DNA from 4 places in the Enterobacter sp. C4G1 genome. Region 1 is predicted to be linked to each of the others. Evidence: predicted binding sites of a transcription regulator. Region 1 holds the regulator's gene; each other region holds the start of a gene.
What was found. Region 1 encodes PurR, which represses purine synthesis genes. Its sites were predicted from a motif close to CANGCAAACGTTTGCNTG; they were not measured.

Region 2: raiA (ribosome-associated translation inhibitor RaiA) is a predicted target of PurR. The motif match lies at 2,029-2,046, and genes of this name have one in related genera.
Region 3: ACT9TW_RS05775 (nucleobase:cation symporter-2 family protein) is a predicted target of PurR. The motif match lies at 2,531-2,548, and genes of this name have one in related genera.
Region 4: purM (phosphoribosylformylglycinamidine cyclo-ligase) is a predicted target of PurR. The motif match lies at 2,797-2,814, and genes of this name have one in related genera.

What each region holds. Positions count from the first base shown of each region.
Region 1 is NZ_JBQVVV010000002.1:257,911-262,594, forward strand. Features, by position in the region: gene punC (purine nucleoside transporter PunC) at 1-1,032, opposite strand, end outside; gene punR (DNA-binding transcriptional activator PunR) at 1,147-2,058, shown strand; gene purR (HTH-type transcriptional repressor PurR) at 2,075-3,100, opposite strand; gene cydH (cytochrome bd-I oxidase subunit CydH) at 3,398-3,487, shown strand; gene ACT9TW_RS15105 (MFS transporter) at 3,652-4,684, shown strand, end outside.
Region 2 is NZ_JBQVVV010000002.1:1,861,211-1,865,894, reverse strand. Features, by position in the region: gene ACT9TW_RS22685 (SMP-30/gluconolactonase/LRE family protein) at 1-173, shown strand, start outside; gene pheA (bifunctional chorismate mutase/prephenate dehydratase) at 170-1,330, opposite strand; Phe leader region at 1,361-1,486, opposite strand; gene pheL (pheA operon leader peptide PheL) at 1,438-1,485, opposite strand; gene raiA (ribosome-associated translation inhibitor RaiA) at 1,590-1,931, opposite strand; gene bamD (outer membrane protein assembly factor BamD) at 2,201-2,938, opposite strand; gene rluD (23S rRNA pseudouridine(1911/1915/1917) synthase RluD) at 3,070-4,050, shown strand; gene yfiH (purine nucleoside phosphorylase YfiH) at 4,047-4,684, shown strand, end outside.
Region 3 is NZ_JBQVVV010000001.1:1,200,691-1,205,374, reverse strand. Features, by position in the region: gene recG (ATP-dependent DNA helicase RecG) at 1-1,169, shown strand, start outside; gene gltS (sodium/glutamate symporter) at 1,172-2,374, opposite strand; gene ACT9TW_RS05775 (nucleobase:cation symporter-2 family protein) at 2,600-3,991, shown strand; gene ACT9TW_RS05770 (AsmA family protein) at 4,111-4,684, shown strand, end outside.
Region 4 is NZ_JBQVVV010000002.1:1,739,331-1,744,014, reverse strand. Features, by position in the region: gene ppk1 (polyphosphate kinase 1) at 1-855, opposite strand, end outside; gene purN (phosphoribosylglycinamide formyltransferase) at 1,061-1,702, opposite strand; gene purM (phosphoribosylformylglycinamidine cyclo-ligase) at 1,699-2,736, opposite strand; gene bglK (beta-glucoside kinase BglK) at 2,996-3,889, shown strand; gene ACT9TW_RS22135 (6-phospho-beta-glucosidase) at 3,900-4,684, shown strand, end outside.

The sequences.
Region 1 (4,684 bases):
CAGCCCCAGTTGCAGTGTGTTCTGCAAGGCTGCCGCACGGCCCGTTGCCTGTGGGAACGGCCGTAAAGCCTGCGCCACCACAATCGGGTAAATGGCACCGTTAGCAATTGCCATCACACAGAATGGAATCAGGATTTCCGCCAGACCAGCCCCCGGAATAAAGCCGACGGCCCAGGTACCAATAACGCTTAAAGCGTACAGCGCCAGCAGCCAGGGTAACATCTGCTGCCCCTGCCATTTTTGCAGCGCCGCACGGCAACCGTAACCGCCCACCAGGAAGGCGATAGTCTGTGGAACATAGCTCAGGCCGATGGCCGCCGGGCTGTACCCCATATCGTGCAGAATAAAGGGTGAGCCGGTCAGCCATGCAAAGAAGCTGGCTGAACAGGCGGCGTAGATAAGCACGTTGCCGCGGTACGCTTTGGTGCGCAGCAAAGAGGTAAAGGTAGTTGGCTTCGCTTCCGGATGTGTCTCTTTTTTATGCGCAGGTTTCAGGGCGAATGCGGGCAGCATCAGCACCAGAGTGATGGCAAACAGGGTGGCGAAAATCGCCTGCCAGTCGAAATGCGCCAGGATCCAACTGCCCAGCAGTGGTGCAAGCGCGGGAGAGAGGCCTACCAGCGGCATAATAGTGGCAAAAATTCGATTGGTCCGTGAAGCCGGATAGTAATCCGTCACCAGCGCCTGCCAGGTGACCGCTGCGGCACAAACGCCGACGGCCTGAACAAAACGCAGCACCAGTAACCAGGTCGCATCGCGTACCCACAACATCCCAAGACAGCCTACGGCAAAAATTGCCAGACCCAGTAACAGCACTGGTTTACGACCAAAACGGTCGGAGAGCGGCCCCCACAGCAGCTGTGCAAAGGCAAAACCGGCGAGGAACAAACTCAGGCTGGCGCTAATGGCCGCGGCAGGCGTTTGCAAATCTTCCTGCATTGCAGCGAATGCGGGTAAGTACATATCGGTAGCTAAAAAGCCCAGCACGCTTAAGCCGCCGAGCCAGACTAAAAAACCTTTCCTGGGTTGCATTGTTTTATTCTCCTTAAGGAGGCAGGGTACGTTGGCGCAGAGTGTAGGGAGTGCAAAGCGGCTTGTGAAACGCTAATATTTGGCGGGTGCATTCAAATTTTTTGCAGGCAGAAAATGTGGTCAGATTATTCTCTTGAAGTTGTGGATGCTGTCGCCCGTAACGGCAGCTTCAGCGGAGCCGCGCAGGAACTACACCGCGTCCCCTCGGCCATTAGCTACACGGTGCGTCAGCTTGAGGAGTGGCTGGCCGTTCCGCTGTTTGAACGCCGCCATCGCGACGTGGAGTTAACGCCTGCCGGGGCGTGGTTTTTGAAAGAAGGGCGTTCTGTTATCAAAAAAATGCAGATCACTCGTGAACAGTGTCAGCAGATTGCTAATGGCTGGCGAGGTCATCTTTCTATTGCGGTGGATAACATCGTAAAACCCGAACGTACCCGGCAGATGATTGTCGATTTTTATCGCCACTTCTCCGATGTCGAGCTGCGGGTATCGCAGGAAGTCTTTAACGGTGTCTGGGATGCGCTGGCAGATGGCAGGGCTGAGATGGCGATCGGCGCAACACAGGCCATACCCGTTGGGGGACGTTACGCATTTCGCGATATGGGAATGTTAAGCTGGAAATGCGTGGTGGCAAGCGATCACCCGCTGGCGGCAATGGCAGGGCCGTTAAGCGATGATACCCTGCGTAACTGGCCATCGCTGGTACTGGAAGATACGTCACGCTCGTTACCCAAGCGTGTGACCTGGCTTCTGGATAACCAGCGACGGGTGATTGCGCCCGACTGGGAATCCTCCGCGACCTGCCTTTCTGCCGGGTTGTGTGTGGCAATGGTGCCGGTCCATTTTGCCAGACCACGAATCGATGCCGGGGAGTGGGTTGCCCTTGAGCTTGAAAACCCATTCCCGGACGCGGCCTGTTGTCTGACCTGGCAGCAAAGTGACGTATCGCCCGCGATGGCCTGGCTGCTGGATTACCTGGGGGACAGTGAAACGCTGAACAGGGAGTGGTTACGGGAGCCAGATTAACTGGCTCCGTGCACGATTAACGGCGGTAGTCGCGGAAAGGACCGTCCGCCACGGAGCGACGTTCGATAAGACGCGGGTGGACTTCAATTGACTGCGACTCTTCACGTTTGTTAACGATCCTGTCCATCAGCATGTTGAAGGCTGTTTCACCCAGAGAATCTTTCGGTTGATGAATAGTGGTCAGCGCCGGGGTGAAGAAACGCGCGTTGCGCACGTTGTCATACCCGATCACAGAAATATCCTGCGGTACGCGCAGACCCAGCTCATCGGCAGCACAAAGCGCACCCATCGCCATAATATCGCCACCGCAGAAGACAGCAGTCGGACGATGCGGCTGGGAGACAATTTGCTGCATTGCGCGGTAACCGGATTCAGGCTCAAAGTCACCCTGAACAATCCAGTTTTCTGGAACGGTGATCAGTGCTTCTTCCATGGCTTTCATAAATCCGGCCAGACGGCCTGCACCGGTGTTGCGCTCCAGTGGACCTGGAATCACGCCAATCTCGCGGTGACCCCGTTCTACCAGATAACGACCGGCCATGTAACCGCCTTCAAAGGCGTTATCGATTACTGAGTCAGTAAAATCGGCATGCGCTTCACCCCAGTCCATCACCACCATTGGGATGTGACGGTACTCTTCCAGCATGGAGAGCACAGAATCCGGGTATTCGGAACACATGACCAGCAGGCCATCCACGCGTTTTTGCGCCATCATAGACAGATAAGCGCGCTGTTTCTCATGGTTGTTCCACGCGTTACCCAGGATCAGGGTATAGCCTTTCTGGAAGCAGTTTTTCTCGACCGCCTCGATTATCTCTGCGAAATATGCAGCTTCGCTGCTGGTGGCCAGCAAACCAATGGATTTGGTGTGATTAACTTTAAGGCTACGTGCGACCGCGCTTGGCGAATAGTGCAGTTCTTTGATCGCCGCCCAGACGGCATTACGCGTCTCTTCCGCTACAAAACGGGTTTTGTTAATTACATGTGATACGGTTGTAGTGGAAACGTTTGCGCGTTTTGCCACGTCTTTAATTGTTGCCATTAAATGTCACTCCAGACCATATCCTAAGCTCCTGAAAAACTTGAAGGTAAACGTTTGCCTTCTCTCACCCTTATCACGCAATCTGGAATTGCGACACGCCGGGAAAACGACACAGGACGTCAGGAGGGGGTCAATGGCCGGTACGCTAATAAATTTAGCGTGGAATTTTGTCCTATCTTGATGAAAAGGGGAAGAGCAAAAGTGGATATCAGTTTAAATCCAGGAAGATTTTTGACGTAAACTGTGTAAAAATGAGCAAGCTCACTTTTCGTAAGGTGATTAAAAGGAGAAAAATTGATGAGTACCGATCTTAAGTTTTCGCTGACGACCACCGTTATCGTGCTGGGTTTGATAGTTGCTGCATCGTTTACGGCTATTCTGCACTGATTCAGACGGGGGGAGAGCGTTCTCCCTCCGGATTTCCTTTTATTGTTACTTCTCCGGCAATAATCTTTTGCCAAATTGTTAACTTCTCATTTTTTGTGATTGGTGTCATGCTTTTGACTTCTTTGTTCTGTGTCGTGGTACGACACGGCATCCGGAGTTGACTCATGAAAATCAATTTTCCTCTGCTGGCCCTGGCGATTGGCGCTTTTGGGATTGGCACCACCGAATTTTCCCCGATGGGGTTATTGCCTGTTATCGCCCGGGGTGTAGACGTCTCTATCCCGGCGGCCGGTATGCTGATTAGCGCCTACGCGATTGGCGTGATGGTAGGGGCACCGTTAATGACGTTGCTGCTTTCACACCGTGCGCGCCGTAATGCGCTGATTTTCCTGATGGCTATTTTTACCCTTGGGAATGTACTTTCCGCGCTTTCACCGGATTACACCACGCTGATGTTGTCACGTATCCTGACTAGCCTTAACCACGGTGCCTTCTTCGGACTGGGATCGGTTGTTGCAGCAAGCGTTGTACCTAAACATAAGCAGGCCAGCGCCGTGGCAACCATGTTTATGGGTCTGACCATTGCCAACATCGGCGGTGTACCTGCGGCCACGTGGCTGGGTGAAGCGATCGGCTGGCGTATGTCGTTCCTGGCAACCGCTGCACTGGGCGTGATTGCTATGGTCGCACTGTTCTTCTCGTTGCCAAAAGGCAGCGCAGGCGAACGCCCTGATGTACGCAAAGAGCTGTCCGTGCTGGTTCGTCCTCAGGTATTGTCTGCACTGCTGACCACCGTGCTGGGGGCTGGGGCGATGTTCACGCTCTATACCTATATTTCGCCCGTGCTGCACGACATTACTCATGCCACGCCGGTCTTTATTACCGCGATGCTGGTGCTGATTGGCGTAGGGTTCTCTATCGGTAACTACCTGGGCGGTAAGCTGGCAGACCGTTCCGTGAGTGGCACGCTGAAAGGCTTCTTAACGCTGCTGATTGCCATCATGGTGGCCATTCCGTGGCTGGCGCGTAACGAATTTGGTGCAGCCATTGCGATGGTGGTATGGGGTGCGGCGACCTTTGCCGTGGTTCCGCCGTTGCAGATGCGGGTAATGCGTGTGGCGCATGAAGCGCCAGGACTCTCTTCATCCGTGAATATTGGTGCGTTTAACCTGGGTAATGCACTGGGCGCTGCGGCCG
Region 2 (4,684 bases), 1.6 Mb from region 1:
GTTGCCCGACGATGGTCTGCTTTGGCGGTGACGATATGAAGACGTTGTTTATCACGACGACCCGGGAAAATATGGACGATGCTGAAACAGCAAAATATCCGCTTTCCGGGGCCATCTTCACCCTGCCTGTCAGCGTGGCAGGGATGAAGAAAAGCCGCTTTATCGAACGTTAAGCCGGGTCGACCGGAACAACGTTTTCGCTCGGATAGCAACCGAGCACTTTCATTGAGCGGGTGATTTCACCCAGCTCACGCAGGGCTTTCTGCATGGATGCAGATTCCAGATTGGCCTGAACATCAAGATAGAACATCTCTTCCCACGGGTTGCCGTGGATCGGGCGCGATTCCAGTTTGGTCATAATCAGATTGTGATTACGCAGCACCAGCAGGGCTTCAACCAGCGCACCAGCCTGCTGGCCGGTGGCCATCAACAGCGTGGTTTTTGCCGGGACCTGATCGGACACATTAATGGCTTTGCGCGCCAGCACCACAAAACGCGTAATGTTTTGCGTCTGGTTAGCGAGGTTACGTTCCAGCACCTGCAATCCGTACAGCGCGCCACCCGCTTCGCTACCCAGTGCGGCTACGGTCGGGGAGTTTGCCTGCGCGACTTTTTCCATCGCCGCAGAGGTACTTTCGGTGTACTCAATCTTCCAGTTCGGATAGCGGTTCAGGAACTGGCTGCATTGCTGGAACGGCTGCGGATGGCTGTACACCGTGTCGATTTTGCTCAGGTCAGTGGAGCCTGAGACCAGAACACAGTGGTCAATTGGAATAGTCAGCTCGCCAACCAGCGACAGACTGGTGTGTTGCAGCAGGTCGTAGACATCATTGATGGCGCCGGAGCTGGTATTTTCAATCGGGACCACGGCGTAATCGGCCTGGCCGGTTTCAACCTGATTGAAAATGTCGGCAAACTTCGCGCACCCACTTTCGATAAACTCTTCGAAATGGCGGGCTGCATACTGACGTGCCGCCAGGTGTGAATACGAACCTTTCGGGCCCAGAAACGCGATACGGGCAGAGTGCGGATTGGTTTTGTTCAGATGCTGCTGTAACAGCGCTTGTTGGGTCAGAACGGAATCTTCGATGATAAGCTGGAACAGACGGGTGATGTAATGGGCATCAAGGTGGTGCGCTTTTCCAAGCTGAATCAGACGCTCCAGCAGGTCACGCTCACGGTCGATATCACGTACGGGGCGATGGGAGTCCAGCTTGGCTTTGCCCACTTCGACAGCGAGTAAGCGGCGTTCTGCGAGCAGTGCCAGTAATTTTTCATCCAGCGCGCTGATTTTTACTCGCAGATCCAGTAACGGGTTTTCCGGTGTCATAGTGTTGCCTGTCTCATTTTATCGTTATCAATAAAAAAGGCCCCCCGGTTTGGGAGGCCTTGTTGTTCGTCTTCGCATTCTTTATCACACGACGAAACGCCTCCCATTCAGGGGAAGGTAAAAAAGAATGCGAAGAAAAACGGCGTTAGTTTCATTGAGTCATCCTGTGGTTGATACCGTTAAAGTACCTGCACTGTTTTCACCCTGTCAATAAAAAACGCGCCCGAAGGCGCGTTGGCGGTACACTCAATTTAAAGGATTACTCTTCTTCAACTTCTTCCGCGAGGCTGGCGTCTTTCACCGATGTTGTGGCGCGACGGGCTTCGCCTTTGTGTTGCACTTTATTGAGCTGCCGTTCCAGCTTGTTGATCAAATCGTTAATTGCGGTGTACATATCCTCGTGTTTAGCGCTGGCGACCAGATGGCCGTTTGGAGTATTGATAGTTGCGTCAGCGATGAAACCCTGTGGCTCCTTGGACAGGATGATATGTGGATTAATCAAATGAGTTTGCCATTTATCCAGTTTGGCGAGACGGTCTGCGACGTGCTGGCGAATTGCCGGAGTAATTTCCATTTGTTTACTGGTAATGTTCATTGTCATAAATTTTACCTCTTGTCTTTCCGTCTTGGTGATCCCAGCATACCTGTCCTAATGTCAAAATGTGTGATTTATATCACGTTATTTTGTCGGTTTTTGTCAGGGAATCTTTTTTGTGAGGCAGGACAGGAAGAGGCGATTTTTACCTTGTCGAAGTCAGAAATTGAGGCCATAGTTGATAGGATGTGTTGTAGCTAAACCGCTTCAGCTTGCGACAGAAATGAATAAAAAAACGGCAGCCATTGGGCTGCCGTTTTGCTTTGAGCGGAATATCAGGTATTGCTGCTGTTCGCGGCGATGATTTTCGCGACCTTTTCAGCCTGCGCGTTCATCTGCATTTGACGGTATGCATTTTCCATCAGCTTCAGGCCATCACGCGTGGCTTGCGTATCTGGGTAATCGCGCAGCATTCCTTCTACACGGTTAACCACGGCAACCCATGCGCCACGGCGAGTGTAGTATTCGGCAACGGAGTATTCATACTTAGCCAGACGGTCTTTCAGGAAAACCAGACGTTTAGTGGCATCGGTAATATACTGGCTGTTTGGATAACTGCGCACCAGCTTGGAGAAGTCGTTAAAGGCGTCACGCGCATGTTGAGGATCGCGGTCGGAACGATCAACACCAAAGAAACCTTGCAGAGCACTGTCGTCCAGCGCCATGTTGGTGAGGCCGCGCATGTACATCACATAGTCGATGTTAGGATGAGTCGGGTTCAGACGCATGAAACGATCGATGGTTGCCTGAGCCAGCGGCAGATCGGCATTTTTATAGTATGCGTAGATGAGATCTAACTGTACCTGCTGTGAATACGGACCAAATGGATAGCGATTATCCAACGCTTCCAGTTGCGTTATCGCCTGTTTCCAGTTACCGTCCTGCAACTTTTGTTGTGCAGTCGCATAGATTTCATTCGGCGGATTGTCAGGGACCTGTTCATTTGAACCGGAGCAGCCCACCAAAGCCAGGCTCAACGTGGCCGCTGCCACCAGATATTTCATGCGCGTCATGACGTTTTGACTTTCCTCAAATGTTTGTCCGGGAGAAACTCTGTTCCTGCTCCCGATTAAGACCAGCTACAATAGCACACTATATTAAACGGCAAAGCCGTAAAACCCAACGTTAAACGAAGAAGCAGTTTATGGCACAACGAGTAGAACTCACCGCAACAGTCTCCGAAAATCAGCTCGGTCAACGCTTAGATCAGGCTTTGGCCGAATTGTTCCCTGATTATTCGCGTTCACGTATAAAAGAATGGATCCTTGACCAACGCGTGATGGTAAACGGCAAAGTCTGGGACAAACCAAAAGAGAAAGTGTTAGGTGGGGAAGCTGTCGCCATCAATGCTGAAATTGAAGAAGAAGTGCGTTTTGAACCGCAGGATATCCCACTGGACATCGTCTACGAAGATGATGACATTCTGGTTATCAACAAGCCGCGCGATCTGGTTGTTCATCCAGGTGCCGGTAATCCTGATGGTACAGTATTAAACGCACTCCTCCATTACTACCCGCCAATTGCGGACGTTCCGCGCGCCGGTATTGTTCACCGTCTGGATAAAGACACCACAGGTCTGATGGTGGTGGCGAAAACCATTCCTGCACAGACACGTCTGGTGGAATCGTTGCAGCTGCGTGAAATTACCCGTGAATATGAAGCTGTCGCGATTGGTCATATGACCTCGGGGGGCACGGTAGAAGAACCTATCAGCCGCCACCCAACCAAACGCACGCATATGTCGGTGCACCCAATGGGGAAACCGGCGGTAACGCACTACCGCATTATGGAGCATTTCCGTATCCATACGCGTCTGCGTCTGCGCCTTGAAACGGGTCGTACACACCAGATTCGTGTCCATATGGCACACATCACTCATCCGCTGGTGGGTGATCAGGTTTACGGTGGTCGTCCGCGCCCACCTAAAGGCGCATCTGATGAGTTCATCAGCGTCCTGCGTAAGTTTGACCGCCAGGCTCTGCACGCAACAATGCTGCGTCTTTACCATCCGATCACCGGCATTCAGATGGAATGGCACGCGCCTATCCCACAGGATATGGTGGAGCTTATCGAAGCATTACGCGCTGATTTTGAAGAGCATAAGGACCAGGTGGCCTGGTTATGACCAAACTGATTGTCCCGGAGTGGCCACTTCCTGAGGGTGTGGCCGCCTGTAGTTCGACCCGCATCGGCGGGGTAAGCCAGGGCGCGTGGGAGTCATTAAATCTCGGCGCGCATTGCGGTGATGTTCTGGAACACGTTGAGGAAAACCGCAAGCGTATGCTTGCGGCCGGTAACTTACCGTCAAAACCCGTCTGGCTCGAGCAGGTGCATGGCAAGGACGTACTGAAACTGACGGGTGAACCCTATGTTTCTAAACGCGCCGACGCCTCTTACAGTAATACTCCCGGGACAGTTTGTGCCGTTATGACCGCCGATTGCCTGCCGGTTCTCTTCTGTAACCATGCTGGAACTGAAGTCGCGGCCGCGCACGCGGGATGGCGTGGCTTGTGCGAAGGGGTTCTGGAGGAGACGGTCGCCTGCTTTGCCGATGACCCTGCCAACATTATTGCCTGGCTTGGCCCGGCAATTGGCCCTCGCGCCTTTGAAGTCGGGCCTGAGGTACGCGAAGCCTTTATGGATAAAGACCCGCAAGCCGTCACCGCGTTTCAGTCGGTGGGTGAAAAATATCTGGCCGATATTTATCAGCTTGCGCGTCAGCGTCTGCATCGCGTGGGTATTACGCAAATCTTCGGTGG
Region 3 (4,684 bases), on a different contig from region 1:
TTGCTGCACTGGCCGCCCTGCGTGCGATCGCCCACGGCAAACAGGTGGCGCTGATGGCACCCACTGAACTCCTGGCTGAGCAACACGCAAACAACTTCCGCAACTGGTTTGCCCCGCTTGGCGTTGAAGTCGGCTGGCTTGCCGGTAAGCAAAAGGGCAAAGCGCGTCTTGCGCAACAGGACGCCATTGCCAGCGGCGAAGTGCAGATGATTGTCGGCACGCACGCCATCTTCCAGGAACAGGTGCAGTTTAATGGCCTGGCCCTGGTGATCATCGACGAACAACACCGTTTTGGTGTGCATCAGCGTCTGGCGCTGTGGGAAAAGGGTCTTCAGCAGGGCTTCCACCCGCATCAGCTGATCATGACCGCAACACCAATCCCCCGCACCCTGGCGATGACCGCCTACGCCGATCTGGACACCTCCACTATCGACGAACTGCCGCCAGGCCGTACCCCTGTCACCACGGTTGCCATCCCGGACACGCGCCGCAGCGATATCATCGACCGCGTACGCAACGCCTGTACTCACGAAGGCCGCCAGGCGTACTGGGTCTGCACGCTGATTGAAGAATCCGAGCTGCTTGAAGCGCAGGCGGCAGAGGCAACGTGGGAAGAGCTGAAACTGGCCCTGCCAGAGCTGAACGTGGGCCTGGTTCACGGGCGCATGAAGCCTGCCGAAAAACAGGCGGTGATGCAGTCATTCAAACAGGGTGATTTGCATTTGCTGATTGCCACCACTGTCATTGAAGTGGGCGTGGATGTTCCTAACTCCAGCCTGATGATCATTGAAAACCCGGAACGTCTTGGCCTTGCGCAACTCCACCAGCTGCGTGGCCGTGTCGGGCGTGGTGCCGTGGCTTCCCACTGCGTATTGCTCTACAAAGCCCCGCTTTCGAAAACGGCACAAATGCGTTTGCAGGTGTTACGCGACAGCAACGATGGCTTCGTGATTGCGCAAAAAGATCTGGAGATCCGTGGCCCGGGCGAATTGCTGGGCACACGCCAGACGGGGAACGCCGAATTCAAGGTGGCCGATCTGCTGCGCGATCAGGCCATGATCCCCGAAGTTCAGCGCCTTGCCCGCCATATTCATGAACGTTACCCGGATCAGGCAACCGCGCTTATTGAACGCTGGATGCCTGAAACCGAGCGCTATTCCAACGCCTGATATCAGGCAAACATTGGCAGCATCAGGTACAGCTTGATCACCAGCGCGTTGACGATATCAATAAAGAACGCCCCCACCATCGGAACCACCAGAAACGCCATATGAGAGGGACCGAATCGCTCGGTGATCGCCTGCATGTTGGCAATAGCGGTCGGCGTCGCACCCAGACCAAACCCGCAATGTCCCGCAGCCAGTACCGCAGCATCGTAGTTTTTACCCATCATGCGCCAGGTGACAAACATGGCATACAGGGCCATAAACAGGGCCTGAACCGCCAGAATAGCGACCATCGGCAGCGCCAGAGAGGCCAGTTCCCAGAGCTTGAGGCTCATCAGCGCCATCGCCAGGAACAGTGACAGGCAGACGTTACCCAGCACCGAAACGGCACGTTCGAACACGCGGTAGAAGCCCATTGCGGCCAGACCGTTACTCAGCACCACCCCGACAAACAGCACGCAAACAAATGTCGGCAGTTCAAATGCGGAGCCTGCCAGCCATTGCGCAACCACTTTGCCCACGGTCAGGCAGATGGCAATCATCGCGATGGTTTCAATCAGCACCAGCGAAGTAATACTGCGCCCGACATCCGGCTTTTCAAACGCCGTGGGCACCAGTTCATCGTCCGGTCTGCCGTCTGGCGTAGTGGAGTGCTTCACCAGATAGCGCGCCACCGGGCCACCAATCAACCCGCCCAGCACCAGGCCGAAGGTTGCGCAGGCCATCGCCACTTCCGTTGCGTTTTCAAAGCCGTAACGCTCAATGAACAGCTTGCTCCACGCGGCACCGGTGCCATGTCCACCAGACAGCGTGATTGACCCTGCCAGCAGCCCCATCAGCGGATCCAGCCCCAGCAGCGTGGCCATGCCGATACCGATGGCATTTTGCATCAGTAACAGCCCAACCACCACAATCAGAAACACACCCAGCACTTTACCGCCCGCGCGCAGGCTCGCCAGGTTGGCATTCAGGCCGATGGTGGCAAAGAAAGCCAGCATCAGCGGGTCTTTCAGGGACATATCAAAATCGATTTCCCATCCCATGCTTTTCTTCAGCACCAGCAGGGCCAGCGCCACCAGCAATCCACCGGCAACGGGTTCAGGAATGGTGTACTTCTTGAGAAGGGAAACACTGTGTACCAGTTTACGGCCAAGCAGTAAGACCAGCGTTGCGGCAACAAGTGTCGACAACGTATCGAGGTGAATCATAGAGGGCTCCTTATTCTGCGCGTATTCCACTCACACGCGGCGTTATCCTGGCGGGTTTGCGCTCGTCATGAGCCACCCGCGTAAAAAGTGTAATTTTTTTTCCTGATGGGGTGTAGAAAAGGTGCCCGCAGCGGCAGATTTTCTTATCTTTTTTTGCTGGCAATCGTTTGCTTTTACCAACTGGTCAGATAAAATGCCCGCTTTTCTACCGTGGGATTGCTTCCGATGTCCGTTAACACCATAGAGTCTCCCGATGCGCAACCGATTGCGCAGCCGCATAACAGTGAATTGATCTACCGCCTTGAAGATCGCCCACCGCTGCCTCAAACCTTGTTTGCCGCTTGTCAGCATTTACTGGCGATGTTTGTTGCGGTGATCACGCCTGCTCTGCTGATTTGCCAGGCGCTTGGTTTACCGGCTCAGGACACACAACACATCATCAGCATGTCCCTGTTCGCCTCTGGCGTGGCCTCGATTATTCAGATTAAAGCGTGGGGTCCGGTGGGTTCGGGCTTGCTGTCGATTCAGGGCACCAGTTTTAACTTTGTGGCACCGCTGATTATGGGCGGCACGGCGCTGAAAACCGGTGGTGCAGATGTCCCGACCATGATGGCAGCCCTGTTCGGTACACTGATGCTGGCAAGCTGCACGGAAATGGTTATCTCCCGCGTTCTGCACCTGGCGCGCCGCGTGATCACCCCACTGGTGTCCGGCGTGGTAGTGATGATTATCGGCCTGTCTCTGATTCAGGTTGGCCTGACCTCCATCGGCGGCGGTTATAGCGCAATGGCCGACCATACCTTCGGCGCACCGAAAAACCTGCTGCTGGCAGGCGTGGTGCTGGCGATCATTATTCTGCTTAACCGTCAGCGTAACCCTTACCTGCGCGTCGCGTCACTGGTGATCGCCATGGCTGCCGGTTATCTGCTGGCATGGGCGCTGGGGATGCTGCCGGAAAATACCGCCCCCACCAGCAGTGCATTAATCACCATCCCGACCCCGCTGTACTACGGCCTGGGCATTGACTGGGGTCTACTGGTGCCGCTGATGCTGGTCTTTATGATCACCTCGCTGGAAACCATCGGTGATATTACGGCGACGTCTGATGTCTCTGAGCAGCCAGTTTCTGGCCCGCTGTACATGAAACGCCTGAAAGGCGGCGTGCTGGCAAACGGCCTGAACTCGTTTGTCTCTGCGGTGTTCAACACCTTCCCGAACTCCTGCTTCGGCCAGAATAATGGCGTGATCCAGCTGACCGGCGTTGCCAGCCGCTACGTCGGTTTTGTGGTGGCACTGATGCTGATCGTGCTCGGCCTGTTCCCGGCAGTAAGTGGTTTTGTGCAGCACATTCCTGAGCCTGTGCTTGGCGGCGCAACGCTTGTGATGTTCGGGACTATCGCCGCATCGGGTGTGCGCATTGTCTCGCGCGAGCCGCTGAATCGCCGTGCGATCATGATTATCGCGCTGTCTCTGGCTGTCGGCCTGGGTGTTTCTCAGCAGCCGCTGATCCTTCAGTTCGCACCAGACTGGCTGAAAAACCTGCTCTCTTCCGGCATCGCGGCTGGCGGTATTACGGCCATCGTACTGAACCTCGTTTTCCCGCCTGAAAAAAATTGATCGCCATCACGGCAGGCAGTCAATGCCTGCCGTGACATCGAATTACACCATTCCCGCCTTGAGCATTGCGCATAAATCGTGCATAACTCCTTTATGTGCGTTTCGCGGGATGGAAGACCATGAAATTTATTGGAAAGCTGCTCGTTTATCTTCTGATAGCCCTGTTAATTGTGGTTCTGGCGTTCTATTTCCTGCTCCAGACTCGCTGGGGTGCGTCTGAGGTCAGTAGCTGGGTCACGGTCAACACCGATTACGAACTCAGTTTCGACCAGATGGATCATCGTTTCTCGTCACCTTCCCACATCATTCTGGAAAACATCACCTTTGGCCGCGACGGCAAACCCGCCACTCTGGTGGCGAAAAAAGTAGATATCGGTTTAAGCAGCCGCCAGATAACCGATCCGCTGCACGTGGATACCATCACCCTGTATGACGGAACGCTGAATCTCTCTCCGCAAACGGCGCCTCTGCCCTTCCAGGCAGACCGCTTGCAGTTAAACAACATGGCCTTTAACAGCCCGAATACCGACTGGGATCTGAGCGCGCAGAAAGTGACGGGCGGCGTGAGCCCGTGGCAGCCAGAGGCAGGTAACGTGCTGGGTAAAAACGCGCAGATCCAGATGAGTGCTGGGTCGCTCACCCTGAATGGCGTACCAGCCAGTAACGTGCTGATCCAGGGACAGCTCAACGGTA
Region 4 (4,684 bases), 1.5 Mb from region 1:
ATAGCGGGAAATCGTCAGTTTTTCGCGCAGCATTTCAACCATGGCGTCTGGCATGTCACGCTGATAAACGAAGCGCACCGGCTCTGCCGTCAGACGCTGTTTCAGGCTGGATGACATCAGCTCCATCAGGCTGGCTTCCATCTCGTGCACCAGGTCATATTCGGCGTCACGGGTCATCTTCATGGAATAGGCGTTTAACGCATCGTAATCGAAGAAGCCTTTGAAGATATCATCCAGGCAATAGCGCAGAATGTTGTCGAGCAAGATCATCGGTTTGCGTCGGCGCGGCGTTTCCGGCGGCAGGTTCACAAAACGTGGCACCTTATCAGACGGGATTTCCAGCAGCGCGTAGCGAATAGATTCACCGCGAATGATCTCAACCGCCAGATAGGTGTAATCATCTTTCAGGAACTGCACCAGGTCAGTTTCGCGGTTAATCAGAATCGGGGTAATGTGCTGGCGCAGATATTGCTTGAAGTAGTGACGTAACCAGTTTTGCTGGTTGACGGAGAGCTGGCGTTCATTAATCAGGAAGATTTGGTTGCGTGCCATTTCCAGCAGCAGTTCGTTGTACAGACCGTCAAATTCCTGATCGGCTTTCAACACGCGGGCCTGGATTTTGCCAAGCAGATGCCGCGAGTGCGAGTTTAAGCCTTGCTCTTCACTGATGATGATTCGGCGCTTCAGCTCTGCAAAGCGAACTTTATAGAATTCATCCAGGTTGTTGGAATAAATACCCAAAAAACGCATACGCTCAATCAGCGGGTTACCTTTATCTGCCGCTTCCTGAAGGACACGCTCGTTGAATGCTAACCAGCTCAGCTCTTTCTCGATATATAACTTTTCCTGACCCATTACAGCTCACACTCCAGTTCAATCACAGGACGTGGTAAATCCGTCTCGTCCTTATTATGGCGAGCATTTCCACGATATGTCCAACAGTGCCAGAAAAGTATGACAGTTATTTTTTTTCTGGGGGATTTTAGAGGGTTGAGGGAAGGGAATATCGGGTAATGCAATGTGTAGGTCGGGTAAGCGCAGCGCCACCCGACATAACAAACTACTCGTCAGCCGCATAACCTTGTGCAGGAAGCTGAACGCCGTCCAGCCAGGCCGTGCCGTCGCGCATCTCCAGACGCCCGTCAACAAACCAGCTCACCACCAGCGGGTAAATAGCGTGTTCCTGCGCCTGCACGCGCTCAGTGACATCTTCTTCGGTGTCGCCGTCAAATACCGGAACCTTCGCCTGTAAAATAACAGGCCCGCCGTCGAGTTCGTCGGTGACGAAGTGTACGGATGTCCCATGCTCTTCATCGCCATTTTCCAGCACCTGGCGATGAGTATGCAGGCCTGGGTATTTAGGCAGAAGAGAAGGGTGGATATTGAGCAGACGCCCGGAATAGTGGGAAACAAACGCCGGGCTGAGAATACGCATATAACCTGCCAGCACCACAACATCCGGCGCATAAGCGTCTATTTCTTGCACCAGTTCGCGGTCAAAGGCTTCACGCCCTGAGAACTGGCTGGCTTCCAGCGCGTGCGCCGGGATATTTGCATCGCGGGCACGCTCAAGGCCGAATGCATCGGCCTTGTTGCTGAAAACTGCACGTATGGTGCCATTTATCTTCTTCTGTTTGCAGGCGTCAATGACCGCCTGCAAATTGCTTCCGTTACCGGAAATGAGCACCACGATGTTTTTCATTCAATGACCACACGCTGTTCGGAATCAGATGCTTTGATGATACCGATTTTCCACGCGTTTTCACCTTTCTCATTCAGAAGCGTAATGGCCTTATCAGCTTCGCTTGCAGGCAGTGCGATGACCATACCCACGCCGCAGTTGAAGGTACGATACATTTCATGAGAGCTGACGTTGCCTGCGGTTTGCAGCCAGTTAAATACGGACGGCCACTGCCAGGAAGATTCGTCGATCACGGCCTGGGTATTATCCGGCAGTACGCGCGGAATGTTTTCCCAGAAGCCGCCACCGGTCAGGTGGGCAATCGCGTGAACGTCGACGTTCTCGATAAGCTCCAGCACGTTTTTCACGTAGATGCGGGTAGGTGCCAGCAGGTGATCGGCCAGAGGTTTGCCATCCAGCTCAGTGGTCAGTGGGTCAGAACCGCTGACTTCAAGGATTTTTCGCACCAGAGAATAACCGTTGGAATGCGGGCCGCTGGAAGCCAGCGCAACCAGCACATCGCCGTCAGCCACTTTACTGCCGTCGATAATTTCTGATTTTTCTACCACGCCGACGCAGAAACCGGCGACGTCATAATCTTCACCGTGATACATACCCGGCATTTCAGCCGTTTCGCCACCAACCAGGGAACAGCCGGATTGCAGGCAGCCTTCGGCAATGCCGTTAATCACGCTGGCTGCGGTATCCACATCCAGTTTGCCGGTTGCGTAGTAGTCAAGGAAGAACAGCGGCTCTGCGCCCTGAACCACCAGGTCGTTTACACACATCGCCACCAGATCGATACCGATCGTGTCATGACGTTTAAGATCCATCGCCAGGCGCAGTTTCGTACCCACACCGTCAGTACCCGAGACCAGAACAGGTTCACGATATTTTTGCGGCAGCGCGCACAGTGCGCCGAATCCACCCAGACCACCCATCACTTCCGGGCGGCGGGTTTTTTTCACCACACCTTTGATTCGGTCAACCAGCGCATTACCTGCGTCAATATCAACACCGGCATCTTTGTAGCTGAGAGAAGTTTTGTTGGTCACGGCTTAAATCCCCACGCGATTGCATAGCTAGTAAGAAAAATCGGCGCAATTCTAACAGTCCAGGCAAACGTTTGCGAGCCTATTCTGCAACAGAAATGTGCACAGGGATTTTTTTAGCGCTGTGGTGATTGTTCACGCTCAAACTTGACTCTGTTCACGAAAATGAAACCGGTTTCGGGAAGTTGCTTGCAAGCGGTTTGTTGAATGAACATCATGAAACTGAAACCGGTTTCAGTTTCATTCAGGAGGGATGAACGTCATGAACATTGCCGCATTCGACATTGGTGGCACCGCATTAAAAATGGGCATCGTAACCACGCAGGGCGAGCTGTTGCACAGGGATAAAGCCGCTATTAAGAACAGCGACGGTGATGCCATTCTTTCAGAAATGCTGCAATGGGTGGCGTTACACCCGGACCTTGAGGGTATTGCCATCAGCGCGCCGGGCTACGTCAATCCCCATACCGGTTATATCGAAATGGGCGGGGCGATTCGCCGCTTCGATAACTTTGCGATGCAGGAGTGGCTGAGCGCGCAAACGGGTTTACCGGTCACCGTTGAAAATGACGCTAACTGTGTGCTTCTGGCCGAACGCTGGCAGGGGAAAGCGGCCGGTACTGATAATTTTCTGGTGCTGACCATCGGCACCGGGATAGGCGGCGCGATTTTCTGCAACGGCAAGCTGGTTCACGGTGCGCGTTTTCGTGCCGGGGAATTCGGCTACATGCTTACCGAGCGCGCAGACTCCAGAAAAGTCGCCCGTCACTCCATGAATGAAAACTGCACCCTGCGTACGCTTCGCAAGCGCTATGCCGACTATCACGGCCAGGGGCTTGATGATGTCACGGGGGAGACCATTTTTGATGGTTACGATGCGGGCGATGTGGTTTGCCGTCGTCTGGTCGATGACTTTCTTAACGGCATTGCAACAGGGCTTTACAACCTGGCAAATGTCTTCGATCCACAAACCATTTTTATCGGCGGCGGTATCGCAGAACGCCCAGGGTTCATGGATTTACTTCGTACGCATCTTACGTGGTTTGGCATCGCAGATATTGCCGATGTCGTGAGCCACGGCAACAGCGCCGGCCTGATTGGCGCGGTTTACCATTTCAGACAGCAGTATCCGTCAGCAATCAGCAACATCGAATGAGGGAAAGAGTATGTCAGGATTCAAAGAAGGTTTTCTGTGGGGCGGTGCGGTTGCAGCGCATCAGCTGGAAGGCGGCTGGAAAGAGGGCGGCAAAGGCGTCAGCGTCGCCGACGTAATGACCGCAGGGGCGCACGGCGTACCGCGTGAAATCACCAACGGCGTGTTGCAGGGAAAAAATTACCCGAACCATGAAGCCATCGACTTCTACCATCGTTATAAAGAAGACATCCGACTCTTTGCCGAAATGGGGTTCAAATGTTTCCGAACCTCTATCGCCTGGACGCGTATTTTCCCGAAAGGGGATGAACTGGAGCCTAACGAGGCTGGCCTGAAATTCTACGACGACCTGTTCGACGAGTGCCTGAAGTACGGCATCGAACCGGTCATCACACTCTCGCACTTCGAGATGCCTTTCCATCTGGTCACCGAATACGGCGGCTGGCGTAACCGCAAGCTGATCGATTTCTTTGTGCGTTTCTCAAAAGTGGTCTTCCAGCGCTATCAGCATAAAGTGAAGTACTGGATGACCTTTAACGAGATCAACAACCAGGCAAACTTCCACGAAGACTTCGCACCGTTTACCAACTCCGGGCTGAAGTACGAGCCGGGCGAAGACCGCGAACCGGTAATGTTCCAGGCGGCGCACTACGAGCTGGTGGCCAGCGCGCTGGCAGTAAAAGCCGGGCGCGAAATTAATCCGTCTTTGCAGATTGGCTGCATGATTGCCATGTGCCCAATTTATCCGCTGACCTGTGCGCCAGACGACATGATGATGGCGATGAATGCAATGCACCG